Regions from separate parts of the Thiorhodovibrio winogradskyi genome, predicted to be linked through region 1. Evidence: predicted binding sites of a transcription regulator. Region 1 holds the regulator's gene; each other region holds the start of a gene.
What was found. The regulator sigma-54, encoded in region 1, starts transcription at its own class of promoters, with help from an activator protein. The targets are predictions, from matches to a motif close to TGGCANGNTNCNTGCTT.

Region 1 (7,377 bases):
AGGGCGGTGATCATTCACCCTCCCCGAAGTAATCTCCGATCAGTGCCTCGAGGGCATCCATGAGCTCCTGCTCGTCGGCGCCATCGGCCTCGATGGTAATGGTGGTGCCGCGTGCAGCGGCCAGCATCATGACACCCATGATGCTCTTGCCATTGACGCGGCGACCCTCACGCTCGACCTGCACCGTGCTCTCGAACCCGCTGGCGCAGGTGACGAATTTGGCTGCGGCACGTGCATGCAGGCCAAGGCGATTAATGATATCGATGTCTTTGCGAACCACGGGTTTGGTATCGAATCAGCAGTTGTTGTGATGCAACGACAAACCAAGCTTAACCATGGCCGTCATCCTTGCAGTGTTCATTGCCGTTGTTGATGTCGTCGCCAGTGTCATTATTGTCATTGTCGATTATTGACTCACCAGATGGCCAAAAAAACCTTGACGACAAAACATAAAATTCCCACAGGATCCTTAGATTAAGGGTCTGATCTCAGCAGGCTGGGATTGAGGCTCATTGAGCTGGCACAGCAGCACGCCCTCGCGCCCGCCGCTGAGTGCCTTTTCGGTAATGCCACCCAGGTCAAGTGAATGATAATTGAGCGCGCGCACCAGCATGGGCAGATTCACCCCGGTCAGCACCCGCACCTGATGGCCCTGGCGGATGCTATTGGCCACGTTCGAGGGCGTCGAGCCAAAGAGGTCGGTCAAAATCAACAAGCCGCTGCCGTCGTCGAGTTCGTTCGCCAGGCGGGTGGCGAGTGCTTGGAGCTGGTCGGGATCGTCGTACTCGGTGACATTGATCGCCGACGCGGCGAGCGGACAACGGCCAAACATACGGGTGGCGGTAGTCAGCAATTCGGCGCCGATCTGATTATGGGTGATGACGAGCAGAGAAACGCTCACGGCAGCTCCCGATGACGAACCAGAACACGGCGCCCGCCGTGATCGAAATGCGCGCGCACGGCCTCGGCCATGTAAACCGAGCGGTGCTGGCCGCCGGTGCAGCCGATGGCGATGGTCAGGTAGCTGCGCCCGTCGCGTTCGAAGCATGGCGTCCAGCGGTCCAGAAAGGCAATCAAATCCTCGCGCATGGCGATAACCTCGGCAAAGCCTTCCAGATAGTCGATCACCGCCTGGTCGCGTCCGGTTTGACCGCGCAGTGCTTCCTGCCAGTGCGGGTTGGGCAGGCAGCGCACGTCGAAGACAAAATCGAAGGATTCGGGCACGCCTTTTTTGAAGCCGAAGGATTGCAGCAGGATGGAGGTGCTAAGTTTCTGGCCGTTGCCGAGACAGCCGCGCACCAGATCGCGCAATTCGTGGATGTTGATGTGGGTGGTGTCGATGTGCGCATGGGCGACCTGGCGCAGCGGCTCGAGCAACTCGCGTTCGTAGTCGATGGCTTCGGTCAGGGAACGCTGTTCGCTGGTGAGCGGATGCTTGCGCCGCGTCTCGCTAAAGCGCGTCATGAGTCGCTCGGTCTGAGCCTCGAGAAAAATCAGCTGCGGGCTGATGCCCTGTTCGCCGAGCGCCACCAGGACCCGCGGTAGTTGACGCAAATCATCCGGGTGGCTGCGCGCGTCTATGCCCACGGCGGTGCCGACGCAGTCCGCGCACAAGGCCGGGTCACTCTGGCGCAGCCCCAGCGCGAGCTCGCTCAGCAGGAAGAGCGGCAGATTATCGATGCAGTTATAGCCGATGTCCTCGAGCGTATTGAGCGCCACGCTCTTGCCGGCGCCCGAGAGTCCGCTGACGATGATGAAATCCATGGTTTGACGGGCCTATCTTGGAGTCAGGTGGAATCAGCCGCGGATGATTCAAGTCCAGGCCTCGCGGGCGCTGTACTTGGCCTCCCAGACCGGCGCATCGGTGGCCAGGAGTTTGGCCTGACGCTCGGCCAGATCGGTTCCGGCATCATAGCCCCGGATACGCAGGATTTGGCTGCGCACGGCCGTCTCGAGCAGGACAGCGAGATTGCGCCCGGGTGCCACCGGGATGGTGATTTCCGGCACCGCGATACCGAGAATGGTGCGAGCGGACAGGCTGCCAAGCAGGCGGTCGACGTCGGCCAGTTCGCTGCTGTCGTAAGCCCGCATGCGAATGACCAGCTTTAGGCGGTCTGTCTCGCGCACCGCGCTCTCGCCGAACATGGCGCGAATATTAAGCACACCAAGGCCGCGTACTTCAAGAAAATCACGCAGCACGGGCGGGCAGTGGCCCTCGATGATCTCGGGTGCGACCCGGGCAAATTCAGGTGCGTCATCGGCGATGAGTCGGTGTCCGCGCGCGATGAGTTCGAGCGCCAGTTCGCTCTTGCCGATGCCGGGGTCACCGACCAGGAGCACACCCATGCCGAGAACCTCGAGAAAAACACCATGCAGGGTGATGCGCTCGGCAAAGGCATGAGTCAGCACATGCTGCAAGTGCTCCACAAGATCCTGGTCGTTCAGGCTCGAACCCAGCAAAGGGGTGTGCTCCCGCTCGGCACGGGCGCGGAATTCGGGGTCGGGCTCCAGCCCGTCGGAGAAAATGACCGCGATGGGTTGTGCGGTGAAGACCCGCGTCATCATGTCGGCGCGGGCGTCCGGGTGTAAATCGCTCAGGTAATCGGACTCGGCTGGACCGACAATTTGCACCCGGTTCGGGCGGATGCAGTTCATGGAGCCCACCAAACGCTGACGCGGAGGCTGAGTGGATGATGGGGCAGATGACCGGGTCGATGATGGGCGCTGGATGGATGACGAGGGTGGATTGAACAGAGGAATGGGCGTTGGCGGAGGCTCAAGTAGCCAGCGCAGCTTGAGCGGCTTGCTCAGGCTGTCGACCAGATGCTGCAGGGAGTCGCGGGCTTTCACCTGGCCCCGCGGGCTGGTGTCGGAGACGCCTGGGTGAGGATCTCGAGCAGTGCTCGTGGATCCTCGGCTGCGCGTAAGCGCTGGCGAAGTGGATCCTGATTGAAGATTTCCGCCAGATTGGCAAGCAGTTGCAGATGGGTCTCGTTGGCACTCTCGGGCACCAGGAGCGCAAAGGCGAGATTAATGGGTTGGTCGTCGATAGCATCGAAGGCGACGGGCTCGCGCATCTGAATGAAGGCACCAATGGAATCCGTGATATCCGCCACCCGTGCATGGGGTAGCGCCACGCCATGACCGAGGCCGGTGCTGCCGAGGCGTTCGCGCTCGAGCAGGCGATCAAACACTGCCTCGCGGCTGAGCTGGGGCTGCTCGGCGACCAGCAGCTCGGCCAGGGTTTCCAGCAGCCGCTTTTTGCTGCTGATGCTGGCCCCGGCGAGCACTCGGTGCTCGACGATGAGTTGCGGGGGAAACATGTGCGCTGGCTCTCCGGTGGAGTAAAGAAAAACCGGAGCCGGCATGACCGGCTCCGGTACCTGGTCATCAGTGAATGATGTCGGTCCGCTTGTGGTGGGACACTTGATAGGACGCTTGATAGGACAGGTGATAGGACAGGGGGGGCAGGCGCCGCCTTTGACCTCAGTCCTCCTCGAGCGCATCCGCTGCCGCCTCGTCGGTGGCGGCCAGTTCGGCGCTAGCCGCCTTGGCCCCGGGCGCGCGATGACTTTGGCGCTTTTCCTTGTGCTTGAGTACCTGGCGGTCGAGTTTGTCGATGAGCCCATCGATGGCGGCGTACATATCCTCGTGCGTGGCATCGGCATGGACATTGGCGCCATTGACGAGCAGCGTGGCTTCTGCCTTCTGGCGAAGCTTCTCGACGCTCAGGATGACGTTGGCATTGATGACATGGTCAAAGTGGCGCTCGAGGCGGGAAAATTTATTATCGACATAGTCCTTGAGTGGTTCGGTAATGTCGACATGATGCCCCGTGAGCTTGATTTGCATAGGTGATGACTCCTGGATGGTCGAACGCGGCGAAAAGCCGATGCAATGGCCGATGCAATAACAGGGTGGGATTTGACCACAAAAGGGCCGGAAGATGAAAACCCGACTGTCATGCGAGCCGCTTGCGCTCGTTCGAGGGCGGGATGCCCATGGCTTCGCGGTATTTGGCGACTGTTCGTCGTGCCACCTTAATGCCCTGATCCGACAGGATCTCGGCGATTTTATTGTCACTCAGTGGTTTGTTGGCCGTCTCCGCGGCGACCAACTTGCGGATAAAGGCGCGGATGGCAGTCGATGAACACTCGCCCCCTGAAGTCGTGTTGACGTGACTCGAGAAGAAATATTTAAACTCGAAAGTTCCCCTGGGGGTGTGCATGTACTTTTGCGTGGTCACGCGCGAGACGGTGGATTCATGCAGCTCCAACGACTCGGCGATGTCGCGCAGCACCAACGGGCGCATGGCCTCTTCGCCAAAATCGAAAAAGTCTTGCTGCAGCTCGACGATTTTAGTTGCCACGCGCAGGACGGTGTCATTGCGGCTGAGCAGGCTCTTGATAAACCACTGCGCTTCCTGCAGATGGGATTTCAGGCATTGATTGTCCTCGGCCTTGTCGGCACGCCGAATGAGCTGTCTGTAGCTCTCGTTCACGCGGATGCGCGGTGTGCTGTCCGGATTGAGCTCCACCCTCCAGCGGCCGTGGCGGCGGCGCACCAGCACATCGGGCTTGATGTACTCCGGTTGCACCTCGGTCACGGCCGAGCCTGGGCGCGGATTCAGGGAGCGGATCAGCGTCAGTGCCTGGCCCAAGGCGTCATCGTCGAGCTTGGTGCCGCGGCGCATGGCGTCCAGATCATTGCGCGCAAGGGCGTCGAAATGGTGCTCGCAGATGCGCAGCGCATGGTCGCGTCGAGGCTGGTTATCGGCCAGCTGGCGCAGTTGCAGGATCAGGCATTCGCGCAGATCGCGCGCCGCTAGCCCTGGCGGGTCGAAGCTCTGAATGCGATGCAGCACCGCCTCGATCTCGTCCTGCTCGAGTTCCGGGTCATTGAGAATCTCCGGCAGTTCGCTCAGATCCAGGCGCAGGTAGCCGTCGGCGTCGATGGCATCGATCAGCGCCTCGGCCACGGCCTGGTCGCGGGCGCCGAAACGGGTCAGATTGAGCTGCCAGGCGATATGATCGTGAAGGGTTTGCGGGCGCGAGCGCTGGGCGAAGAGGTCAAAATCATTGCCATCGCCGGACTGGGAGCCGGATTGGGCGCTGGCTTGAGCACCGCTGCTTGGCATGGAATCGAAGGTATCGGCAAGGGAATCGGCCGCGGTATCGGCAAAGGTATCCGTCCATTCGCTGTCGGTGGGCAGCTCGTTGGGCATGTCCTCGCGCTCCGGGCGCAGCGAACCATCGAGCCTGGCCTCCTCGAGACGCAGGGCGCTGGCCTCGTCCTGGTTGCGGCGATCTTCCCGAGTGCCTGGTTCCGGCAGGTCGTCATCGGCGTTCTCGAGCATCAGGTTGGACTCGAGCGCCTGTTGGATTTCCTGCTGGAGATCCAGGGTCGAGAGCTGCAGGAGCCTGATGGCCTGCTGCAGCTGCGGCGTCATCGTCAGCTGCTGGCCGAGGCGCAGTTGAATGCTTTGCTTCATCGCGAGGGCTTCAACTGACAGCGGGCAGGCAAGGTGACGGACAAGGTGGCCGGCAGCGGAACTTCGACGGGATGGGCATGGATGGCAATGTTGGAATGGCGAATGTAAATTGCATGGGGCAATTTTGATTGTAGCTGATCTTGGCCAACTCGATGCAAAGTCGGGGGCTCGGTCCTGGTGTCTGAATGTCAGAGAAAAGAGCGCTAGAGAACAAATCGTGCCCGTCATGGAGCGCAATTTGATGGGTCCAGGAGCTGATCACAGCCGAAAATGCTCGCCAAGATAGACGGCGCGTACCTGGGTATTGTCGAGCAAAACCGAGGGCGCGCCCTCGGCAATCACCTGGCCGTCGTTGATGATGTAGGCGCGATCGCAGATGTCGAGCGTTTCCCGCACATTGTGGTCGGTCACCAGCACGCCGATGCCGCGCTTGCGCAGATGGGTGATGATGTTTTTGATATCGACCACGGCAATGGGGTCAACACCGGCAAAGGGCTCGTCGAGCAACATGATTTTTGGCTCGACGGCAAGAGCGCGGGCAATTTCCAGTCGCCGGCGCTCGCCCCCCGACAGACTGAGGGCGAGGGATTGGGCAATGTGCGCGATGCCAAGCTCATCGAGCAACGCCTCGCAAGACTGGCGGCGCTGGTTGTCGTTGAGGTCAGGGCGGGTTTCGAGCACCGCCATCAGGTTGTCCGCGGCACTCAGTTTGCGAAATACCGATGGTTCCTGGGCCAGATAGCTCAGGCCGCGGCGGGCGCGCGCGTGCATGGGCGCGAGGGTCACATCCTCGCCAGCGAGCAGAATGCGTCCGGCATCGGCGCCTACCAGGCCGACGATCATGTAGAAGCTGGTAGTCTTGCCGGCGCCATTGGGACCAAGCAAACCGACCACCTCGCCGGCGCTCACGGCAATATCGACACCATCGACCACCCGGCGACGGCGATAGCTCTTTGCCAGACCTTTGGCCTGCAGCGCCAGAGTGTCCTGAGTGCGGGGGGCGGCAGTCATTCCTTTGGCGTGATGGTGATCTTGACGCGCTCCACGCCCTGGGCGCTAGTTCCGGCGGTGACGCGCGCGCTTGTTCGGTTATAGACGATGCGGTCATTGGCAAAGCGATCCTCGCCCTGAATCAGCACGGCGCGGTCGATCAGGGTCAGCACGTCGCTGTCAGCGTCGTATTCCATGCGCTGGGATTGCCCCAGCACTGGTTCGGTCTCCCCCTCGGGCATTTGTCGGTAACGTGCCGGATTGCCCGTGGCAATGATGATGCGTGGCTGGCGGTTTGCGCGATGCTGGACCTCGACCCGGTCGGCAAGAATGCGCAGGCTGCCCTGTTGGATATCGACGTTGCCGATGTACCAGCTTTGGGAGGTGTTTTCGTCAAATTCAGCCGCGTCCGCCTCAATGAACAGCGGCTGTTCCTGATCGCTGTCAAGCGCGAGTGTGGGCGTGGTAGTCAAGACAATCAGGCACAGTAGCGCCAGGGCGGGTCGCAAGGAAAGGGCGCCGCGGAAACCGGGATTGGAAACGCCGGGATCAGAAACATTGGGGCTGGGAGAAAGCATGGGTCTTATGGTGGCGATGAATCAGTCCAGACGACGGTCGGCAGAGGTTGCCGGCGGCCGCGGAGGCGCTGGTGTCTCACTTGTCGATAGCCGGGAACGCACCCGTCCAAGGAATTCGCCTCGCATCGGTTCACTGTACCAGAGCCGCATGCCATCGATAGCCGTCATGTGCTCGAGGCCGCGGTCGAGTTCAACGAAACGATCAGTTTCAACATAGCGGTCGTCCGGAAAGATCTTGATCTGGCTGGTTGAGAATGCAAGGGGGTCATGGGCGGGAGCTTGAGCGCGATTGGCGCGTACATCCCCGGTCAAGACAAT
Region 2 (7,377 bases), 630 kb from region 1:
CCTGGGCGAGAAAAGCGCGCATCAGCAGTGCGATATCCTCGCGCCGCTCGCGCAGTGCCGGCAGATGAATGCGAATGACATTGAGTCGATGAAAAAGATCCTCGCGAAAGCTGCCGTGCCGCACCAAATCCTGCAGATTTTGGTGGGTGGCAGCGATGATACGCACGTCCACCTTGATGGGCGAGAGCCCGCCGACGCGATAAAATTCCCCATCAGCCAGTACCCGCAGCAGCCGGGTCTGCAACTCGGCTGGCATGTCGCCGATTTCATCCAGAAACAGAGTGCCACCATCGGCCTGCTCAAAGCGCCCCTCGCGGCGCGTTTGGGCACCGGTGAAGGCGCCGCGCTCGTGGCCAAAGAGCTCTGATTCCATCAAATCGCGTGGGATGGCAGCCATATTGAGTGCGATGAAGGGAGCTTTCGCACGCGGACTGTGACGATGCAGGGCGCGCGCGACCAACTCCTTGCCGGTGCCGGATTCGCCATTAATCAGCACCGTAATGTTGGATTTTGCCAGCCGACCGATGGCGCGGAACACCTCCTGCATGGAGGCCGCTTCTCCGATAATCTCCGGGGTCTGATCCAGGGCCGCCTGCACACCCTCAGCATCGGACTGGCGACGGCAGGCACGCCGCACCTGATCGATGGCATCGTCGATATCGAAGGGCTTGGGCAGATACTCGAAAGCGCCGCTGTCAAAGGATGACACGGCGCTGTCGAGGTCCGAGTGGGCAGTCATGATAATCACCGGTAGCCCCGGGTGCTTGGCGGTGATCTGACGCAGGAGCTCGAGTCCATCAATGCCGGGCATGCGGATGTCGGACAGAATGACATCTGGCTGCTCGCGCTCCAGGTTGTCCATCACCCCGACTCCATTGGAGAAGCTGGTGACATCCATGTGCTCCTGGCGCAGGGCGCGTTCGAGCACCCAACGGATGGAGCGGTCGTCATCTATCACCCAGATCCGAGGTGGCCTGTTCATCGGCATGTTTCAGCGGTAGGTAAACGAGAAATTGGGTTTTTCGGGGGCGGCTCTCGCATTCGATCAATCCCCCGTGCTGATTGATCAGTTCCTGAGCAATCGGCAGGCCAAGCCCAGTACCGCCGGCGCGGCCGGAGACCATGGGGAAGAAGATCCGATCCTGCAGATCCTCGGGGATTCCGGGTCCGTTGTCTTCCACCTCGATACAAAGCACCAGACGATAGCGCAAATTACCAATGGTGAACTGCCTAAGCACACGTGTGCGCAGCGTCAAACGGCCTTTCTCACCGGCGGCCTCCGCGCCATTGCGCACGATATTCAGCAGCGCCTGAATCAAGCGCTCATTGTCAGCCTCGAAGTGCGGAATGCTGGGGTCATAATCACGCACCAGCCTGGGGCCATGCGGAAATTCGGCGACAATGAGGCCGCGCACATGCTCAAGGACATGATGAATATTCACCTGACTGAGTTGCGGCAACTGATTGGGGCCCAGCATGCGGTTGAGCAGCTTCTGCAGACGGTCGGCCTCGTCGATGATGATACGGGTGTATTCGCGCAGTTCGGGATTCGGCAGTTCACGCTCGAGCAGTTGCGCCGCGCCGCGCAGGCCGCCAAGGGGGTTTTTGATTTCATGCGCCAGGCCGCGCAGCAGCGCCTGACTGGCCTGGTGCTGAGCGAGCAGATGCTCCTCGCGAGTGATGCGGATCTGACGGTCAACCTGATACAACTCCATCAGGAGTTCGTTTGGCGCCTCGCCCTGATGCAAGGGAAGCACAGTGCAATTGACGCGAATTGCCTGACCGTCCGCGCGCGTCAGCTCAACCTCACGTTCGGTATAGGGATGGCGGGTATCGAGGGTGGCACGCAGGCGTTCCTCCACGGGTTGCGGCGGACAGGGCACCAAATCACCAGCGGGCAACCCCAGCACCGCTTTGGCACTGACGGACAGCAAGGTTTCGCCCGCGGGATTGATATAGCGCAGACGCAGATCGCGGTCGAACAGCAGCATGGCCGCATTCATGTTGTCGAGCACCCGCTCAGCTATGCGCGGGTCCACTCGTGTGGCCATTGGAGCTCGCTTCTTCATGGCGGGAGGAAAAATCCTCTTGCGGATGCACGGCATCCCACGTCGGAATGGGTCGATTCGTCGTGTCGATCAGATGAGTCAATATTGGACCTGTCCGCAATCAGCCTGGACAGAATCCCGGGCCAGAATCCCGGATCAGACCCATTGAAGACCATGCAGACAGGGTGGACACGCAAAGGGTTAAGCAATTACCGCGCCAAGCTGTCCGGGCCAAGACCCAAGGCCTAGGATGGGCGCCGCTGCAGTCGCAAGCCAGGCCGAGGCGCCGATTTCTCGACCAAGAAATCGCACCAAAACCGTGCAGAAGATCAGGTGCCAGAAGCTCCGGTCGAGGTCAAGCCTTGTGATCAGTCGCCGGCTTCCGGCCCCGGCGACAGTCGCAGATTGAAGAACACCCCGGCGGCCTGGGCTACAGTTGCCCCTGTTGCGTCGAGAATCTCCGCCTGGAGTTGATGACTGCCCGCGGACAAGCCCTGCAGGACAAACTGGGTGCGCCCATCCAGACCAGCCACCGGGGCCCCGTCTACCCGCACTTGCAGTCTGTGGTCCGGCGCGAGCGGCGGGTCCAGCATCAAGCTCACCTTTACCCTGCCATCCGCCACCTCCAGGGTCTGGCCCAAGGTCGGCGCCAACACCTCGAACTGCTGGTAAGGCCCCAGCATAGCGCCATCGCGTGCATTGTTTGGGGTGTCTTCTTCGGCCGCTGGCGGAATTGGCCTGGTTGGCAGAACGATTGGCTCGGCATTTGGAAGTGGCTGATCCGAGTAGATCACGCGTCCCTGCGCATCGACGCCCTTGTAGGTTCCAGCGCCTGCCCAAACCGGGAGGCTGAGGAGCAGCACGGCGGCCAGGCGATATAGAGGCCTGGCTGATACCCGCGCACGCTTGGTCATCACGAAACAGGGTGGCATGGCGACGCCCTCATCGGCATTGATTGGATAGCCTGAATCTTAGTGCAGATACCAGGACGCGACAACGCTGGTGAACAACCAAGTATACCCAACCCACACTGAAGTTCGGCTTGATGTTGACCGGGTGTCGGCCCAAAACCGAAAACCCATTTACGATGGACCTATCAATGCCGCCCAAGTCCGTCCGCCAAAAAAAACCCGCGGCCGGTCAGGCACGCGGGCTCATTTCCAGGTCGTGGATCGCGGAGCCACCTGGGCGACACCCGCGAACCTGTGCCATTAAAGGCTGTAGTAAAGATCAAACTCCACCGGGTGGGTCGTCATGCGCAGACGGGTGACCTCATCCATCTTGAGTTTGATGTAGCCGTCGATCACATCGTCGGTAAAGACGCCGCCGGCGGTGAGGAATTCGCGGTCCTTGTCGAGCGCGTCGAGCGCTTGGTCAAGTGCGTAGCACACCTGCGGAATGGCCTTTTCTTCTTCCGGCGGCAGGTCGTAGAGATCCTTGTCCATGGGCTCGCCCGGGTGGATCTTGTTCTGGATGCCATCAAGACCGGCCATCATCATGGCGGCAAAGGACAGATAGGGGTTGCCGGTGCTATCCGGGAAACGTACCTCGATACGCGCGGCCTTGGGGTTGGCATCGTGTGGGATACGCACCGAAGCCGAGCGGTTCTTGGCGGAATACGCCAGCATGACCGGCGCCTCGAAGCCCGGCACCAGACGCTTGTAGGAGTTGGTGGACGCATTGGTGAAGGCATTGAGCGCACGCGCGTGCTTGATAATGCCGCCAATATAATAAAGGGCCGTTTCCGACAGACCGGCGTACTTGTCGCCGCTGAAGATGTTCTTGCCATCCTTGCCCAGGGACTGGTGCACATGCATGCCGTTACCGTTGTCGCCTACCAATGGCTTGGGCATGAAGGTCGCGGTCTTGCCGTAGGAATGCGCCACGTTCTGCACGCAATATTTCAGGATCTGATTCATGTCGGCACGCTTCACCAGAGTCGAGAACTCGGTGCCGATTTCGCATTGGCCGGCAGTGGCAACCTCGTGATGGTGCACCTCGACCGTGAGGCCCATTTCTTCCATCGCCAGACACATGGCGGAGCGCAGATCATGCAGGGAATCGACTGGTGGCACGGGGAAGTAGCCACCTTTCACACTGGGACGGTGACCCATGTTGCCGTCCTCGAACACCCGTTCGGAGTTCCACACCGCCTCCTCGGAATCGATCTTGTAGAAGGCGCCGCTAATGCTTGCGCCCCAGCGCACGTCATCGAGCACGAAAAACTCGGGCTCGGGACCAAAAAAGGCCGTGTCGGCAATGCCGGTGGACTTCAGGTAGGCCTCGGCGCGCTTGGCGACCGAGCGCGGATCACGCTCATAGCCCTGCATAGTAGCGGGCTCAAGGATATCGCAGCGGATGATCAGGGTTTTTTCATCGGTGAAGGGGTCCATCACCGCTGTATCGGGCTCTGGCATCAGCACCATGTCGGAGGCCTCGATGCCCTTCCAGCCGGCGATGGAGGAGCCGTCGAACATCTTGCCATCCTGGAACAGGCTTTCATTCGCCTTGGAGGCGGGCAGCGAGACGTGCTGCTCCTTACCACGGCTGTCGGTGAAGCGCAGGTCGACAAACTTCACGTCCTCGTCTTCAATGAGTTTCAACACCTTTGCGGACATCTAGCAATTCTCCCTTGGTTCTGCAAGCGCAGGTCAGTGAGTTTCGGGGAACGGCCCCAGCCTCGTGCGTATTCTGACGAACACAGGCGGCTGGAACCAAATAAGGCTTGCGCCAGCATGATAGCGTCCAGGGCGTTGCCAGGCGCGAGTCCGGCCCATTCGTCCTAACAATGGCGCGGACAATAGCCCAGGGCTCATGGACCCCCTGCCAACCCGGAGAATGAAACCCATGTTTCACGCCAAGGGCTGCCGGCAATATCAGCTTACGCGAACAACTGGATCGGAAACTAGCAGAGATCGTGCCACTAGCGAGCAAGGGCCAGCGTTGTCGCGCATGGCTCGAGTCTGGCTCGAGTCTGGCCCAAATCTGGCCCGAGTCTGAGCCAGCCGAGCTCGGTAGCCAGCAGCACACCGGGCAGGCCCGCACCATCATCATGCAGCGAGCCCAGCCAATCGCACCATCATAGTGCAAACGCCGAACAATGACGTCTTCAGCCATAGTACACCCGCGCTTGACGAAACACCGGGTCTTTGCCAATGGCATGACGGATGCGCCGTGCGAGCTTTTCCGCCTCGCTGTCCATGCCCGTTGCCAGGCTCAACGGCAGCAGAATTTCCACCTCCAGGGCGCCATGCAGATAATGCAGCAGTACCCGTCGGCGCTCGGCGAATTCGGGAATCCCGGCGCAGAGTTGCTCGAGCTGTTGCAGCGCCTCGGCACGCAATGGTAGATCAGAGCGCACCGGTCGAGCCTCGTCGTCTTCCGGATCGATGTGGACGATCACCTCGCTGATTTCGTCGAAGCCGGCCTTGAGCCGCTTCTCGACCAGCACGCTGATCATGTGCCCCTCGGAGACACTGATATAAGGATCGACCAGCACATGCACATCGGCGCTGGCCTGCCCGCCGTGGGTGCGGGTGCGGAGCATGTGCAAACTGCGCACATCGGCAATGGCGGTGATGGCCTGACGGATTTCGCCCACCCGGGCGGGTTCGAGACCCGCATCGACCAATTCGCTCACCGCCTCCCTGCCCAGATCCCAGGCGATCTTGGCGATCATCACCGCCACCAGCACCGAGGCCACCGCATCCAGGTAGCTCAGGCCCGCCAAGGTGCCGGCGATGCCAATGAGCACCACAATGGAGGAAATGGCATCGCTGCGATGATGCCAGGCATTGGCGCGCAGCATGTCGGAACGCACCCGCTTGGCATAAAACAGGGTGTACCAAAACAGGGCCTCATTGACCAGAATCGAACCAGCCGCCGCCGCCAAGGCCCACCAGCTCGGCCGTAGAAGTTGTTCGGGCTCGAACAGCCGCTCGGCCGCGTCCCAGGCAATCCCCAGAGCCACAGCCGCCAGAAAGATGCCCAGGATCAGGGTCGCGACCGTCTCGAAGCGCTGATGTCCATAAGGGTGTTCAGCATCCGGGGCCTCGCCAGCGCGATGCCCGGCGACATAGACTAAGAGATCGGACGCCAGATCGGACACTGAATGAACCCCATCTGCAATGAGTGCGTGGGAATTGCCGAACCAGCCGCAGAGGATTTTACCCACCGCGAGGAGGCTATTGCTCAGTGCCGCCACCAGGGTGGTACGGGATATGGCCTTGACCCGCTCCTTGGCCCTTGCGTCAACGTAATCCTTGCCGGCTCCGTTGTTGGGCTCGTCAACTGGCCCGGACAGGGCGCGTGCGTGCCGATGATGCGAAGAACTGCCCATGACTGCTCCCAGTCGAAACCATCCAGCGCGCTATCATAACCGGGCGCGGCCAAGCGCTGCCGCTAGAATGCGCATCCGCGCGGGATACCTGCCGAATAAATCTGACCAGAGAGGCCAGACAAAGACCCACTCAGACAGGCTTTTCCGCCGTCGTCCGCTCTGAAGCTGGCGCGCGATACGCAACGAGCCTTTATACTGATGCACTTTTCTTGGTTTCATTGGCCTCGGTTTCGGTTGGCCTTAGTTTCGGTTGGAGGTTATCGTGCCAAGCACCCCTGTGCGGGATCATCAGGTCGCGGATGCTCAAGGACTGGATTTTCAGGACTTGATCCTCAGGCTGCAGCAGTTCTGGGCCGAGCGCGGCTGCGTGATCATGCAGCCCCATGACATGGAAGTGGGAGCCGGGACCTTTCATCCGGCCACCTTCCTGCGCGCCATCGGCCCCGAGCCCTGGCGCGCGGCCTATGTGCAGCCCAGCCGCCGTCCGACCGACGGGCGCTATGGCGAGAATCCCAATCGCCTGCAGCATTACTATCAATTCCAAGTGCTGCTCAAGCCCTCGCCGCCAGATATCCAAGCGCTGTATCTGGACTCGCTAAAGACCCTGGGCATCGACCCGCTGGTACATGACATCCGCTTTGTCGAGGACAATTGGGAATCCCCCACCCTGGGGGCCTGGGGGCTGGGCTGGGAGGTCTGGCTCAATGGCATGGAGGTGACCCAGTTCACCTACTTCCAGCAGGTTGGCGGGCTCGAATGCCGGCCGGTCAGCGGCGAGATCACCTATGGGCTGGAACGCATCGCCATGTACCTGCAGGGGGTCGAGAATGTCTTTGATCTGTTATGGAAGCAGACGCCCGAGGCGCGCGTGACCTACGGCGATGTCTATCATCAAAACGAGGTCGAGCAGTCAGCCTACAACTTCGAGCATGCCGAGGTGCCGGCGCTCTTTGAGCAATTCACTGTCGCCGAGCGCCAAAGCCGCCATCT
Region 3 (7,377 bases), 2.0 Mb from region 1:
GCCGCTTGGCTGCTTTCTCCCGCTTTGGCCTTTTTCAGGGCCTGCTGCCCGAGTTCCGGCGATGGGACCTGGCAACCCACATCTCCCCGCATCCCCGCATCCCCCCCCAAATCTCCAAGGTGTCTGTATGCGATTCCGAACAAGCATTTCCCGACCCGCCATTGGTCGCCTGGTGGCCGTCCTACTGGGCCTCATCATCGCGTTGCTGGTGCTCGGCGTGGTGGTCAGGGACTTCCTGATCGAGCTTTGGTGGTTTAAGTCGCTCGGGTATGAATTTTATTTCTGGCAGCGTCTGCTCTATGGTTATTTTGTTTTCACGGCGGCGACGGCTTTTTTTTCACCCTGTTCTTTGCCAACTTTTGGATTGGCAGCAAGTACCTCGGCGCGCCGCGTCCACGCGCGGCGGCGCCTAAATCGCCAGAATCGCCCGAGTCGCCTGAATCGCCCGAGTCGCCTGAATCCCCGAAATCTCCTCAATCCACACAGGCCAAGCAAACAACGCCCGCGCGTCCCTCGGCCCGGCTGTATCAGCGCTTCCAGGCCCGCTCCCTGTTCCTGTATCTGCCGCTGTCACTGATCCTGGCGGTGGTCGTCGCGCTGCCGCTGTTGTTCAATTGGCAACAGGCGTTGTTTTTCTTGCTCGCCCCCGAGGCTGGCATCAGCGACCCGGTGTTCGATCACGATCTGCGCTTCTACCTGTTCTCGCTGCCGTTTTACCGGTTGCTCTATGCCGAGGTGATGGTCGCGCTGGCGGTGGTGCTGCTCGGGCTCGGCCTGCTGTATTGGCTCGAGCACCGGGCGATGCCGCGCGCGCGGGGCGGCTTGCGGCGTGGCGCGCGGCTGCATCTGAGCCTGATTTTGTCGCTGCTCGTGCTGATGGGCTGCCTCTATTTCCTCGATGATGCCTACCGGCTGCTCTACACCGACAGCCATCTGCCCCTGTTCCATGGCCCAGGCTTTGAGGAGATGCGGGTGACCCTGCCGCTGATTGCCACCGCAGCGGTGTTGGCGCTCATCGCCGGCGCCTTGCTGTTGCGGCTGGTCAATACCGGCAAGGGGACGCGCTGGCTCGCCGCGACCCTGGTGCTGTTGTTCGCGGTGATCGGATTACGGCAGACGCCCGCCCTGACCGAGCGGGTTGGGGAATTCATCGTCAAGCCCGCCGAGATGACCCGCGAGGCGCCCTTCATCGCCAACAATATCGAAGCGACACTGGCCGGCTACGGATTACAAGAGGTCGAGGTGCGCGACTATCCCCTCCGTGAGCAGGGCTGGGAGGCGATCACCCCCGAGGTTCAGGCGAACCTGCGCAACATTCCCATCTGGGATGCCGATAATCTCCTGTCGGTCTATCGCGCCTTGCAGGAGATCGGCTCCTATTACGCCTTTGATGATGTCAGCGTCGGGCGCTATGAGATCGAGGACGCCTATCGCCAGGTATTCCTCGCCGCGCGTCATCTCGATGTCGACAAGCTTGATGCGTCGCGGCAGACCTGGGTCAACCTCTGGCTAAGATACACCCATGGCCACGGCGTGGCCATGACCCCGGCGGCGCAGGCGGCGGATGAGCCGATACAATGGCTGATCCACGGCATCCCGGCGGAGTCGGTCGCTGGACTGTCCCTGGATGAGCCGGCCATCTACTACGGGGCGAGTGATCTGCAGCCGGTCATCGTGCCCAACGCCAGCCACGAGTTGGATTACACCTCGGCCGATGAAACCAAACTCACGGTTTATGGGGCCAGGGTCGGATTGTTTCTGTCATGTTGGCAAAACAACTTGAGCCAGGAAAACAACTCGAGCCAGGCACATTTAATTTCGGCCAGCAATCCGGCATAGTCAGGGGGAGCATGGTCGATTGTTCGCTCATGGTTATCCTGCGCAGTGCCCGTTCTCATTGGCATTGGGCGCATCCTCGCCCGTCATAACCGGTTTGCCGTCTTTCCAAATGACGGCATATTGACCCAGCCGCCGTTTCTTTTCCAGCGTTTTACTGACAGCCTGACGGAGTGCTTCCAACTGCCGCTGTCCTTCCGGGGATGGGGTGGTGATTGACTTGGTGTTCATCCTTTTGCTTCCTCAAGTAGAAGCTGGTAGTCGTCGTCACGCGCGATATCGCGTTCACCGCCGCGCTGTTCAAAGACCAGGACCGGGCTTTCTCCGTCGTTCATAAAACAGACGCAGCGATCGACGCGGTGGCTGAAATCATTCAATAGATGGCGCAAGCTGCGCGGAAAGCGCCGCTCGATGTCTGAAAGCGGGATCTTGTGCCCGCCGTGGGCGACCCGTTCGGCCACGCGCAGTTTCGACATCTCGATGCTCGGCAGGGCCAGATAGATCAGCTCCACGCGCCAGCCATCTTGCCGCAGTCGCTCGACCAGGCGCAGGTAGGCGCGGCCCGCCAGGGTGGTTTCAAAGGCGAAAGTTTCACCTTCCGCGATACGCTCCTCAATCGCTCGCAAAAAGAGGCGGCTGGAAGCGATAAGCTCCCGCTCCGGGGCCAGCGGCGAAAGCCCGGCGGCGATCAGATCGGCATTGATGAAATGGGTGCAGCCCGCTACCTGGGGCAGGTATTCGAGGGCGAAAGTGGTTTTGCCCGCGCCGTTAGGCCCGGCAATGATGTATAGCGTTTTCTCGCTGCCGTCGCTCATCCGCGCACCGCATCCTTGATAAGTAGCTCGATGCTGGATTTGGCTTGGTTGGAGAGTCGGGCGGACTCGCGCTGTTTCGTCAGGCTTTCGCGAACCAGGTAGCCGATCTCTTGTTGTTTGTCCTGTGACAGCAACGGAACCACAAGCTTATAGAATAAAGGTTCCAAGTTCGAATTCTTTTCGCGGTGGCGCGGGCATTTCTGACAACCTGAGCGATGTTCCTTGGTTCATTTCCAGCTTTCCGCGACGGATCGTCCCAGCTCGGTGAGCCTGTACTGCTGATTTCTCGCCCTCGGTGTGTCTGGTCGGGTCATTTCCACCAGTCCCTGTTGCAGCGCCGGTTGCAGGTAGTGATAGAAAAAGTTCGGGCGGTGCTTTAAGTCGAGGGCCTGCATCAAGGCTCTGGCAGGGCGGGATTTCCCACGCAATTCCGACAGCAGCCGTTTTACTTGTTCGGTTACTTGTCCGCTTTCTTGTTCGGTGCTGGAAGCCGACTGCAAGGCGCGAAAAATAATTTCCAACATGAACTCGACGAAGCGCGTGGATTCGCCAACCTGATTGCAGGCATTGAGCGCGGCATAGTAATCCTGGCGAGCGTCGCGGATCAGGCTTTCCACCGGCATGTTCGCGAACACTGAACGCCAGCGGCTGAGGATCAAGGATTGCCAAAGTCGCCCCATGCGACCATTACCATCCTGAAACGGATGGATAAACTCGAATTCGTAGTGGAACACGGTGCTGACGATGAGCGGGTGCTCGTCGGTCTCGGCCAGCCATTGGAGCAGTTGGCCCATCAATCCTGGCACCCGTGACGCTTGGGGCGCCACATGAATCACACCCTGCGCGCCATGCACGCCCACCGATCCGCTACGGTAGCAGCCCAACTCGTCCACCAGTCCCGCCATCAGCAGGCCATGGGCGGTCAGCAGATCGCGTTCATCATCAGGCGACCACTGGGACATGGCTTCGTAGGCGGCAAAGGCGTTGCGCACTTCTTGTAACTCACGGGGCTGCGCCAGCACCCTTTTTCCATCGAGCACAGCCGTGACTTGATCTAGGTTTAGGGTGTTTCCCTCAATCTCCAGAGACGCCTGGATTGTTTTGATGCGGTTAATGCGATGCAGTCGCAGTCGAGAATCTGCCAATTCAACGGCCTGCATCCGCCCCAAGGCTTCACCGATCTCTTCAACCAATGACAGGATTGTGGCTGTGATTTTGAATGGCGGCTGGTAAGTCATGTTGACTCCGGAGCACTAGGGGGCCAATCCAGTCTGGATCCTAACAAGTCGTCAGGCTTGAACAGGAAGGATTCAAACTCGGCAAGGGAGATTTTTGCTTGTTGCATGGAGGTGGTCTCGTTCATCGCTGACTGCCGTGGTCGACCGCTTCCACGGCGGCCAGCAACCCGAACAACGCAGCCTTTGCTTCAGTCACCCCCACCTGTCGCATGAAACGATCGCCAGGAACTGACCATGTGGTGAGAATATTCCCTGCCCCGGTTGGCTACAAATCGCGCTCAGGCATCGCCCCTGGTTCACAGCGCCCACGACCGCCCATGCAGCAGCGCGCGATGGCGGTGACCGCGAGTTGGGCAGGGTCGATGCGGGCCACCTGATCCTCGTCATCGGGGCATATCAACCGTCATCGGTTCAATGCACCCGCAAGCATCAAGCAGCCGTCAAGAAAACGCGGCTACTGGACCGGCAGGCGTCGTCCGCTAGGCCCGCCGAGCTTGCTGGGTTCGCTGAGATGAAAGGGTTGCAACAGCTCGGCCAATCACTGCGCTTGGCCGGTGGCCAGCCTGGTCATTCGACCTTGGCACGATCACTGCTGCGACTGACGGAAATCTCAGGGCGTCTCGCCACTTGGCTGCTTTCTCCTGCTTTGGCCTTTTTCAGGGCCTGCTGCCCGAGTTCCGGCGACGGGACCTGGCAACCCACATCTCCCCGCATCCCCCCCCAAATCTCCAAGGTGTCTGTATGCGATTCCGAACAAGCATTTCCCGACCCGCCATTGGTCCCCTGGTGGCCGTCCTACTGGGCCTCACCGTCGCGCTGCTGGTGCTCGGCGTGGTGGTCAGGGATTTCCTGATCGAGCTTTGGTGGTTTAAGTCGCTCGGGTATGAATTTTATTTCTGGCAGCGTCTGCTCTATGGTTATTTTGTTTTCACGGTGGCGACAGCTTTATTTTTCACCCTGTTCTTTGCCAACTTCTGGATTGGCAGCAAGTACCTCGGCGCGCCGCGTCCACGCGCGGCGGCGCCTGAATCGCCTGAATCGCCTAAATCGCCAGAATCGCCTGAATCCCCGAAATCTCCTCAATCCACAGACGCCAAGCAAGCCACGCCCGCGCGTCCCTCGGCCCGGCTGTATCAGCGCTTCCAGACCCGCTCCCTGTTGCTGTATCTGCCGCTGTCGCTGATCCTGGCGGTGGTCGTCGCGCTGCCACTATTGTTCAATTGGCAACAGGCGTTGTTCTTCTTGCTCGCGCCCGAGGCCGGCATCAGCGACCCGGTGTTCGAGCATGATCTGCGCTTCTACCTGTTCTCGCTGCCGTTTTACCGGTTGCTCTATGCCGAGGTGATGGTCGCGCTGGCGGTGGTGCTGCTCGGGCTCGGCCTGCTGTATTGGCTCGAGCACCGGGCGATGCCGCGCGCGCAGGGCGGCTTGCGGCGTGGTGCGCGCCTGCATCTGAGCCTGATTTTGTCGCTGCTCGTGCTGATGGGCTGCCTCTATTTTTTCGATGATGCCTACCGGCTGCTCTACACCGACAGCCATCTGCCCCTGTTCCACGGCCCAGGCTTTCAGGAGATGCGGGTGACCCTGCCGCTGATTGCCACCGCAGCGGTGTTGGCGCTCATCGCCGGCGCCTTGCTGTTGCGGCTGGTCAATACCGGCAAGGGGACGCGCTGGCTCGCCGCGACCCTGGTGCTGTTGTTCGCGGTGATCGGATTGCGGCAGACGCCTGCCCTGACCGAGCGGGTTGGGGAATTCATCGTCAAGCCCGCCGAGATGACCCGCGAGGCGCCCTTCATCGCCAACAATATCGAGGCGACACTGGCCGGCTACGGATTACAAGAGGTCGAGGTGCGCGACTATCCCCTCCGTGAGCAGGGCTGGGAGGCGATCACCCCCGAGGTTCAGGCGAACCTGCGCAACATTCCCATCTGGGACGCCGATAATCTCCTCTCGGTCTATCGCGCCTTGCAGGAGATCGGCTCCTATTACGCCTTTGATGATGTCAGCGTCGGGCGCTATGAGATCGAGGACGCCTATCGCCAGGTATTCCTCGCCGCGCGTCATCTCGATGTCGACAAGCTTGATGCGTCGCGGCAGACCTGGGTCAACCTCTGGCTAAGATACACCCATGGCCACGGCGTGGCCATGACGCCGGCGGCGCAGGCGGCGGATGAGCCGATACAATGGCTGATCCACGGCATCCCGGCGGAGTCGGTCGCTGGACTGTCCCTGGATGAGCCGGCCATCTACTACGGGGCGAGTGATCTGCAGCCGGTCATCGTGCCCAACGCCAGCCACGAGTTGGATTACACCTCGGCCGATGAAACCAAACTCACCGATTACCACGGGAGCGGTGGCGTGCCGATCAGCAGTCTGTTTCACCGGCTGGTGTTCTCGCTCTATTTCGGCGAGCCAAATATCTTGTACACAACACAAATCACCGATGACAGCCGCCTGCTGTTCCGGCGCGACATCCGCGCGCGTATCAAGGCGCTGACCCCGGAGCTGATTCTCGGCCCCAACCCCTATCTGGCGCTTGCCGAAGGGCGGCTGTACTGGATTCAGGACGCTTTCACCAGCTCGCCCTGGTACCCCTACTCGACACGTTATAACGGGGATATCGAGCACTTCGAGCGGCCATTCAATTACATCCGCAATTCCATCAAAGTGGTGGTGGATGCCTATGACGGCAGCGTCGACTACTATCTGACCGATCCCTCGGATCCCATTGCCGGCGCGCGCGCCCGCATCTATCCCGGACTCTACAAGTCGTTCGATGAGATGCCGCCAGCGCTCAAACGGCATGTGCGCTATCCGAAAAGCCTGTTCGATGTGCAAATGGACATCTACACCCGCTATCACCAGCGCGATCCGAAAACCTTCTACAACCAGGAAGATGCCTGGCAGCTGCCGCCCAATCAATGGAGCGAGGGCGATCAGCGCATGCGCTCGCACTACCTCACGCTCGATCTGATCGAACCGGAGCAATTTGAGTTCAGCCTGATGGCGCCCATGACCCCGCTGGGCCAGCCGAACCTAAGGGCGCTGGCCGTCGCCGGCAATGACGGCGACAACTATGGCCGGATCCTGGTCTACAACTTCCCGGAGACCGCGTTGGTGCATGGCCCCGAGCAGGTCAACGCCTTTATCAAACAGCAACCGCGCATCTCCCAGGAGTTGGCCCTGTGGAACCAGCAAGGCTCGCGAGCCATCCACGGGCGTTTGATTGTGGTGCCGATCGAGGGCGTGATGACCTCCATCCAAAGCCTCTTCCTGCAAACCAACGCGGAACCACCGCTGCCGCAACTCGCGCGCATCATCCTCAGCCAGGGACCCTTCGTGGTCATGGCCGAGTCGCTGGAAGCGGGCATTGAAGACTTGCATGACCTCATTGAGGAGACCCGGAAGAAAGACCCGGTGCGCCAGGTGGCGCCGCGTGATGCGTCGCCGGAGGTTTCGCCCGAGAGCCTGTAGCGGCAGACTGTCAC
Region 4 (7,377 bases), 570 kb from region 1:
TGGCAGCGCATCCGATCCGCGCTGGTTGCCGCGACTGCTTGAAAACTTGCAAGCCGATGGTTTTGAGCGCGACGAGGCCCGTCGCTGGGTGGCGCTTTACTATCAACTGCGCCGCGCCTATTTTTTTATCGAGCGCGCCATGATCGGCCGCGGCGCGCCCATGCGCCGGCTCAGGCGCGCATTGTGGAATAGCGTGTTCACCAGCGACTTGCGCCGCTACACCCTGCTGTTGTGGGAACGCATGCAGGATTTCTCCACCCTGCTGCTCGGCGAGACCGGCACCGGCAAGGGCTCGGCCGCCGCGGCGATCGGCCGCTCGGGAGCCATTCCCATGACCAGCGACGAGCGCGGCTTCACCCATGGCCTTGACCGGACGTTCATCGCGACCAATCTCTCGGAACTCTCCGAGGGCCTGATCGAATCCGAACTCTTCGGCCATCGCAAGGGCGCCTTCACCGGCGCGGTGGACCATCATGATGGTCTGTTCGCACGCTGCGATGCCTGGGGTACCCTGTTTCTCGATGAAATCGGCGATGTCTCCCTGCCGGTGCAGACCAAACTCTTGCGGGTGCTGCAAGAGCGCACTTTCGCGCCCGTTGGCAGTCATCAAGCCAAGCGCTTCGCTGGTCGGGTGGTGGCGGCGACCAATCGTCCGCTTGCCGAGCTCACAGCTGGCCAGGGGTTTCGTCGCGATTTTTTCTACCGCTTGTCCGGGAATATCATCCAGATGCCGAGCCTGCGTGAACGCCTGGCCGACTGCCCGGACGAGCTTGGTGAACTGGCCGGTGCCCTGCTCGGGCGCATGCTTGGCGAGTCCGCCCGCGTCGAACACCGACGCATCATGGAGGCCCTGGCCGAGCTGCCCGCCGACTACCCTTGGCCCGGCAATGTTCGCGAGTTGGAGCAGGCACTGCGGCGCATCATCCTCAACGGTCGCTATGTCCCCGATGCCTTGCCAGGATCCGTCGCCGTGCCCGACCAGCAGGATCCCTGGCTCGCCGCCACGCGCGCCGGCACCCTAGACGCCGCCGCCTTGCTTGCCGGCTATTGCCGGCGGCTTTATGACCGCCTCGGCACCTACGAGGCAGTCGCCGCCGTCACCCAGCTGGACCGGCGCACGGTCAAGAAGCATATCGGGAGTTTTCAGACCTAGCGGGCGCGGAGATGCGCTCGCTATCGGTGATTAGCATCAAGGATGGAAAGGCATCTTCGCTGCCCTTGTCCTTCAGATGATGAGGTTTGTGGCCTAGGCTGACGTCCAGAGGCCTGTTCTCCTGACTGTGTGTGACTTCTATCGCGAGTTTTGTATCAGTATTAATCGATCTATTGCATAAAAAATATTAGTTTTAATCTATCTGATTGCGCCACATATCATCTTGGTAACCGCTCGGAGGTTCCACGCATAGGTGAAAGGGTCGCATTGGGGGCTGGGTTCCGGGCGGGGAGGTCGCGGGGCGCGCGGCACCGAGTCGCGCACGCGAGTGCCATTACCCGAAAGAGGAGCGCATCGATGGAGTTCATACTGGATTTTCTGACCCGTTTCGCCACGCAGCTGCAATCGCCCACCCTGGGGTTTTTGATCGGGGGAGCGGTACTTGCCGCGCTTGGCAGCCGTCTGGAGGTGCCAGACGCCATTTACAAGTTCATTGTCTTCATGCTGCTGATGAAGATCGGCCTGAAAGGTGGAATGAAGATCCGCGAGGCGGATTTAGGCGACATGCTGCTACCCGCGTTGTTCGCCGTGCTGATTGGCGTCATCATTGTGCTGCTGGGGCGTTACACCCTGGCTATCTTGCCGAAAATCCGGACCGAGGAGGGGATCGCCACGGCGGGCCTGTTCGGCGCCGTGAGTGGCTCGACCCTGGCCGCGGCCATGGCGGTGATGGATGCCGAGGGCCTCACCTACGAGGCATGGGCGCCAGCGCTTTATCCCTTCATGGATATCCCGGCACTGGTGCTGGCCATCGTCATGGCCAACGTCTATCTGACCAAGCGCAAGGGCGATGCTGGGACGCGGGTGAAAATCTGGCCCATCGTCACCGATAGCCTGCGCGGTTCGGCGCTCTCTGCTCTACTGCTTGGCATAGCGCTCGGTTTGCTGACAAGGCCAGACTTTGTCTATGACTCCTTCTACGAGCCGCTGTTTCGCGGTCTGCTATCGGTGCTGATGCTGGTGATGGGTATGGAGGCTTATGCGCGCGTTAACGAGTTGCGCAAAGTCGCTCACTGGTATGCCGTGTATGGCGCCGTGGCGCCCCTGGTGCATGGATTGATTGCCTTTGGGCTCGGCTATATCGCGCACGTCACCACCGGCTTTAGTCCAGGTGGCGTGGTGCTGCTCTCGGTGCTGGCCGCGTCGAGTTCCGATATTTCAGGACCACCGACGCTGCGCGCGGGTATTCCGTCCGCCAATCCCTCGGCTTATATCGGCGCCTCGACCGCCCTCGGAACCCCGGTGGCCATTGCTATTGGCATTCCGTTGTTCATTGGCCTGGCGCAAGTAGTCTTCGCCAGCGCCTGAGCTCATCCCGTTCCTCCAGTATTCACAAAAAAATCATCATTAAGAAGGTGACAGCCCATGATCAGACAAGCCATCAAGCTCACCATTGTGACCGAACGCCTGTTGCTGAAGGAGATTATCCGCGTGATTGAAGCAGCTGGCGCCAGCGGTTATACAGTCACGCCGGCTAGCGGCAAGGGCAGCAAAAACCTGCGCTCCTCCGGTGACCCCATGGTCTCGGACACTTATGCCAATGTGCGTATCGAGGTGATCACGACCGAGCCCGAGATGTCCGAGCGTATTGCCAATGAGATCGGCGAGAAGTTCTTCGAGAACTTCTCCGGCATCATTTACCGCGATCAAGTTGAGGTACTGCGGGCGCATTGGCTTTAAGACCATGCCATGCCCCATGATCCATGACGCATGACTTAGGCGTTTCGGGCCGCTGATAGTCGCAAGTGCGCAAGTTTCCTGTCGGGATTAGGTGTGGGTTTATTGGCGACAACTTGGCAGCTTGGCCTTTGCCTCGGCTGCCAGGGGCGTTGACCCGGAGCGATCAGCCACCACTAGCTTCAACCAAGCCATTGACCGTTAGCCGCAAGGTGCGTTGCGCCTTGGCTGCCGCGACCTGAGAGTGGGTGACCATCAGGGTGATGGCGCCGGCGTCACGGGTGCGCTCAAACAACAACTCCAGCACCCCTTCGGCACGCTCAGGGTCGAGATTGCCGGTCGGCTCATCGCACAACACCACGGCTGGTTCATGCACCAGTGCGCGGGCAATGGCGACTCGCTGCATCTCACCGCCCGAAAGGTGGCGTGGCCAGTCTTGTGCCCGGTCTCCCAGTCCGACGCGCTCTAGCATGGCTTGCGCGCGTTCGCGCGCGACGCGGTCCTTGTGACTGAGCAGCCACAGCGGAAGGGCAACATTCTGCTGCAAAGTGAGATGTGGCAGCAAATGAAAGGCTTGGAACACAAAGCCAAAGTGGCGCTTGCGCAGGTCCGCGAAGCTGTCCTCATCGAGTACTGTTAGTTCATGCTCGCCGAGGCGGATCATGCCGCTGTCGACCCGCTCCAGCCCAGCGATGCAATTCAGCAGCGTCGATTTGCCTACGCCCGACTCGCCAACAATGGCCACCGACTGCCCCGGCTCCAGCCGCAGGCAGGCGTTGCGGAACAACGGATGCCAGAGCGTCGGGTCGAAGGCCTTGGTGAGGTTGTCGAGAGTCAGGGTCATGGTACTGGATGCCGATGGTGAAGTGTCACGGGAGGACAAAGGCGAGTGTTCGCCTCGAAGCCTAATATGAGCATACTTTAAGTAACAAACTGAGAGGTTGACGCCAAGGCGACGAACACTGCGGTGTTCGATGCCGCGCTGATCTTTAACCTGGTGACGGACGCCGCGATCGCAAGAATTTAGGTTTAACCAAGCAGGCATCGCTCGTGCATTCGTGAGATGTCGTTATCCGCACAGCTGCTGCGGCTTTGTCGGCTCTGCGACGGGCTGTCAGCTTCAGGTTTGACTGCCTGCTCCACTGAAATTTCAGCCTGTTAGCTGCGCATTCTACGCTGGCACGCCAGTTGCTTAAGCTCTATCGACTCTGTCGAACAACGGCCCCCTTGGGGCGAGCAACTGGGAGAACATTCATGGCAACGCGTCAATGCGCAATCTACGGCAAGGGTGGAATTGGTAAGTCCACCACCACCCAAAATTTGGTCGCCGGTCTGGCCGAGTTGGGCAAAAAAGTAATGATCGTCGGCTGCGATCCCAAGGCCGACTCCACCCGTCTGATCCTGCACTCCAAGGCGCAGGACACCATCATGCAGATGGCGGCTGACGCTGGTTCGGTCGAGGATCTAGAGCTTGAGGATGTGATGGCGACCGGTTACGGCGGTATCAAGTGCGTTGAGTCCGGTGGCCCGGAGCCGGGTGTGGGCTGTGCCGGTCGTGGTGTCATCACCGCGATCAACTTCCTGGAAGAGGAAGGTGCCTATGAAGACGATCTGGATTTCGTTTTCTACGACGTATTGGGCGATGTGGTCTGTGGCGGTTTTGCCATGCCGATTCGCGAGAATAAGGCGCAGGAAATTTACATTGTTTGCTCCGGCGAGATGATGGCGATGTACGCCGCCAACAACATTGCCAAGGGCATTTGCAAGTATGCCAAATCCGGCAGCGTGCGTCTGGCTGGGCTGATCTGCAACAGCCGCAATACTGCGCGCGAAGATGAGCTCATCATTGAGCTAGCTCGTCAGCTCGGCACCCAGATGATCCATTTCGTGCCGCGCGATAACGTGGTGCAGCGCGCTGAGATCCGGCGCATGACCGTCATTGAGTACGACCCAAAGGCCAAGCAGGCGGACGAGTACCGCACCCTGGCGCAGAAGGTTATCGACAACAAGATGTTTGTTGTTCCGACCCCGATCACCATGGATGAACTCGAAGACCTGCTGATGAAGTTCGGCATCATGGAAGGTGAGGACGAGAGCATCATCGGCAAGACCGCCGCTGAGGAACAAGCGGTCGCGGCCTAAGCTGTCCGGTTCAGGATCGCACACAAAACCCCTAGTCCCTGTCTGACCGCGCGCCTGTCCGCGAATGAGCGGCAGCGCCGTTTAGAGGATCGCCCAGATGGCAAAGATGACCCAAGAAGAGACCCAGGCCCTAATTCAGGAGGTCCTGGAGGTGTATCCCGAGAAGGCCAAGAAAGATCGCGCCAAGCACTTGGCCGTCAATGACCCGAGCCTGGAACAACCCAAAAAGTGCATTACCTCCAACCGCAAATCACAGCCCGGTGTCATGACCGTGCGCGGCTGTGCCTACGCCGGTTCGCGCGGCGTGGTCTGGGGTCCGGTGAAGGACATGGTGCATATTTCGCACGGGCCGATCGGTTGCGGCCAGTATTCCCGAGCCGGGCGGCGCAATTATTACGTTGGTCATACCGGTGTGGATACCTTCGGCACCATGAATTTCACCTCCGATTTCCAGGAGAAAGATATCGTTTTCGGCGGCGATAAAAAGCTCGATAAGTTGATTGATGAGATCAATGAGCTGTTCCCACTAGTCAAAGGGATTTCCGTGCAGTCTGAATGCCCGGTTGGCCTGATTGGTGACGATATTGAAGCGGTATCGAAGAAAAAGACAAAGGATCTCGGAAAGCCGGTGATTCCGGTGCGCTGCGAGGGCTTCCGCGGGGTGTCACAGTCCCTTGGCCATCACATTGCCAACGACTCACTGCGCGATTGGGTGCTGTCGAATCGCGACGGCGATAACAGCTTTGAGACCACGCCTTACGATGTTGCTATTCTGGGTGATTACAACATTGGTGGTGATGCCTGGTCCTCACGCATTCTGCTTGAGGAAATGGGGCTGCGCGTGGTGGCCATGTGGTCGGGTGACGGCACGCTGCCAGAAATGGAGCTGACATCCAAGGTCAAGCTCAATCTGGTGCATTGTTATCGCTCGATTAACTACATCACCCGGCACATGGAAGAAAAGTACGGCATTCCCTGGATGGAATACAACCTGTTTGGGCCGACGAAAATCGCCGACTCCCTGCGCGCCATTGCCGCGCGCTTTGACGAGACCATTCAGGCCAATGCCGAGAAGGTCATTGCCAAGTATCAGGCCGAATATGAAGCCGTGGTGGCCAAATACAAACCGCGCTTGGAAGGCAAGAAGGTGATGCTCTATGTCGGGGGCTTGCGCCCGCGCCATATCATCGGCGCCTATGAAGACTTGGGCATGGAAGTCATTGGCACCGGTTATGAGTTCGCCCATAACGACGACTACGACCGCACGCTCAAGGACATGGGCAATGCCACCCTGCTATATGACGATGTCACTGGCTATGAGTTGGAAGAATTCGTCAAGCGCCTGAAGCCGGATTTAATCGGTTCTGGCATCAAAGAAAAATATATCTTCCAGAAAATGGGCGTTCCTTTCCGGCAGATGCACTCCTGGGATTACTCCGGCCCTTATCACGGCTATGACGGCTTCGCCATCTTTGCCCGCGACATGGATATGACGGTGAATAATCCCTGCTGGAATCGCATGCAGGCACCTTGGTTGGAATCAGGCTCTCAAACGGCCGAGTCATCGGCGCAACAGGCCGCCGCCTGATGCCCAACGCCTGGTTTAGGCAGGTCGCGACCGCGGGGCTGGAAAAAGACTAGCCTCGCATTTCCCAAAGAATGCATTGGCGCCGTCCCCATGGGGCGGCGAATACAGCCTCTTATTGCCCTTTGTCCGCGAATTGGCGGCGGGGCTGGAGTACACCCATGAGCCAGACTGTCGAAAAAATCAAACCCTGTTATCCCTTATTCTGTGATCAGGACTATCAGGACAGCTTCAAGACCAAGCGCGAGCAATTCGAGGAAGCTCATCCAATTGATAAGGTCGAGGAAGTCTTTCAGTGGACCACCACCCAAGAGTATCAGGAGAAGAACTTTGCCCGTGAAGCCTTGACCATCGACCCGGCCAAGGCCTGTCAGCCACTTGGCGCGGTGCTTTGCGCCCTGGGCTTTGAGAAGACCCTGCCCTATGTGCATGGCTCTCAGGGCTGCGTGGCGTATTTCCGCACTTATTTCAATCGCCATTTCAAAGAGCCGATTGCCTGTGTGTCGGACTCCATGACCGAGGACGCGGCCGTCTTTGGTGGCCATAAGAACATGTATGAGGGTCTCGAGAACGCCAAAGCACTCTACAAGCCGGAGATGATCGCTGTTTCCACCACCTGCATGGCTGAGGTCATTGGTGATGATTTGAATGCCTTCATCGGCAATGCCAAGAAAGAAGGCCATATTCCACCGGAATTCCCCACGCCTTTTGCTCATACCCCCAGCTTTGTTGGTAGCCATACCACTGGCTGGGACAATAT

Region 2: glnL (nitrogen regulation protein NR(II)) is a predicted target of sigma-54. The motif match lies at 2,252-2,268, and genes of this name have one in related genera.
Region 3: Thiowin_RS17280 (UPF0182 family protein) is a predicted target of sigma-54. The motif match lies at 4,468-4,484, and genes of this name have one in related genera.
Region 4: nifH (nitrogenase iron protein) is a predicted target of sigma-54. The motif match lies at 4,068-4,084, and genes of this name have one in related genera.

Annotation. Positions count from the first base shown of each region.
Region 1 is NZ_CP121472.1:290,838-298,214, reverse strand. Features, by position in the region: gene ptsP (phosphoenolpyruvate--protein phosphotransferase) at 1-14, opposite strand, end outside; gene Thiowin_RS01545 (HPr family phosphocarrier protein) at 11-280, opposite strand; gene Thiowin_RS01540 (PTS sugar transporter subunit IIA) at 470-901, opposite strand; gene rapZ (RNase adapter RapZ) at 898-1,764, opposite strand; gene hprK (HPr(Ser) kinase/phosphatase) at 1,813-2,850, opposite strand; gene Thiowin_RS01525 (PTS sugar transporter subunit IIA) at 2,847-3,368, opposite strand; gene hpf (ribosome hibernation-promoting factor, HPF/YfiA family) at 3,487-3,852, opposite strand; gene Thiowin_RS01515 (RNA polymerase factor sigma-54) at 3,962-5,491, opposite strand; gene lptB (LPS export ABC transporter ATP-binding protein) at 5,750-6,502, opposite strand; gene lptA (lipopolysaccharide transport periplasmic protein LptA) at 6,499-7,059, opposite strand; gene lptC (LPS export ABC transporter periplasmic protein LptC) at 7,081-7,377, opposite strand, start outside.
Region 2 is NZ_CP121472.1:5,134,789-5,142,165, forward strand. Features, by position in the region: gene ntrC (nitrogen regulation protein NR(I)) at 1-982, opposite strand, end outside; gene glnL (nitrogen regulation protein NR(II)) at 948-2,051, opposite strand; gene Thiowin_RS23480 (DUF4124 domain-containing protein) at 2,417-2,980, opposite strand; gene glnA (glutamate--ammonia ligase) at 3,260-4,666, opposite strand; gene Thiowin_RS23490 (cation diffusion facilitator family transporter) at 5,158-6,387, opposite strand; gene glyQ (glycine--tRNA ligase subunit alpha) at 6,650-7,377, shown strand, end outside.
Region 3 is NZ_CP121472.1:3,768,128-3,775,504, reverse strand. Features, by position in the region: partial or broken gene Thiowin_RS17305 (UPF0182 family protein) at 62-1,839, shown strand; gene Thiowin_RS17300 (hypothetical protein) at 1,873-2,067, opposite strand; gene Thiowin_RS17295 (AAA family ATPase) at 2,064-2,651, opposite strand; gene Thiowin_RS17290 (hypothetical protein) at 2,648-2,818, opposite strand; gene Thiowin_RS17285 (Fic family protein) at 2,879-3,889, opposite strand; gene Thiowin_RS17280 (UPF0182 family protein) at 4,631-7,363, shown strand.
Region 4 is NZ_CP121472.1:5,203,036-5,210,412, reverse strand. Features, by position in the region: gene Thiowin_RS23845 (sigma-54-dependent transcriptional regulator) at 1-1,153, shown strand, start outside; gene Thiowin_RS23840 (sodium-dependent bicarbonate transport family permease) at 1,511-2,521, shown strand; gene Thiowin_RS23835 (P-II family nitrogen regulator) at 2,579-2,893, shown strand; gene Thiowin_RS23830 (ABC transporter ATP-binding protein) at 3,057-3,734, opposite strand; gene nifH (nitrogenase iron protein) at 4,145-5,032, shown strand; gene nifD (nitrogenase molybdenum-iron protein alpha chain) at 5,130-6,620, shown strand; gene nifK (nitrogenase molybdenum-iron protein subunit beta) at 6,779-7,377, shown strand, end outside.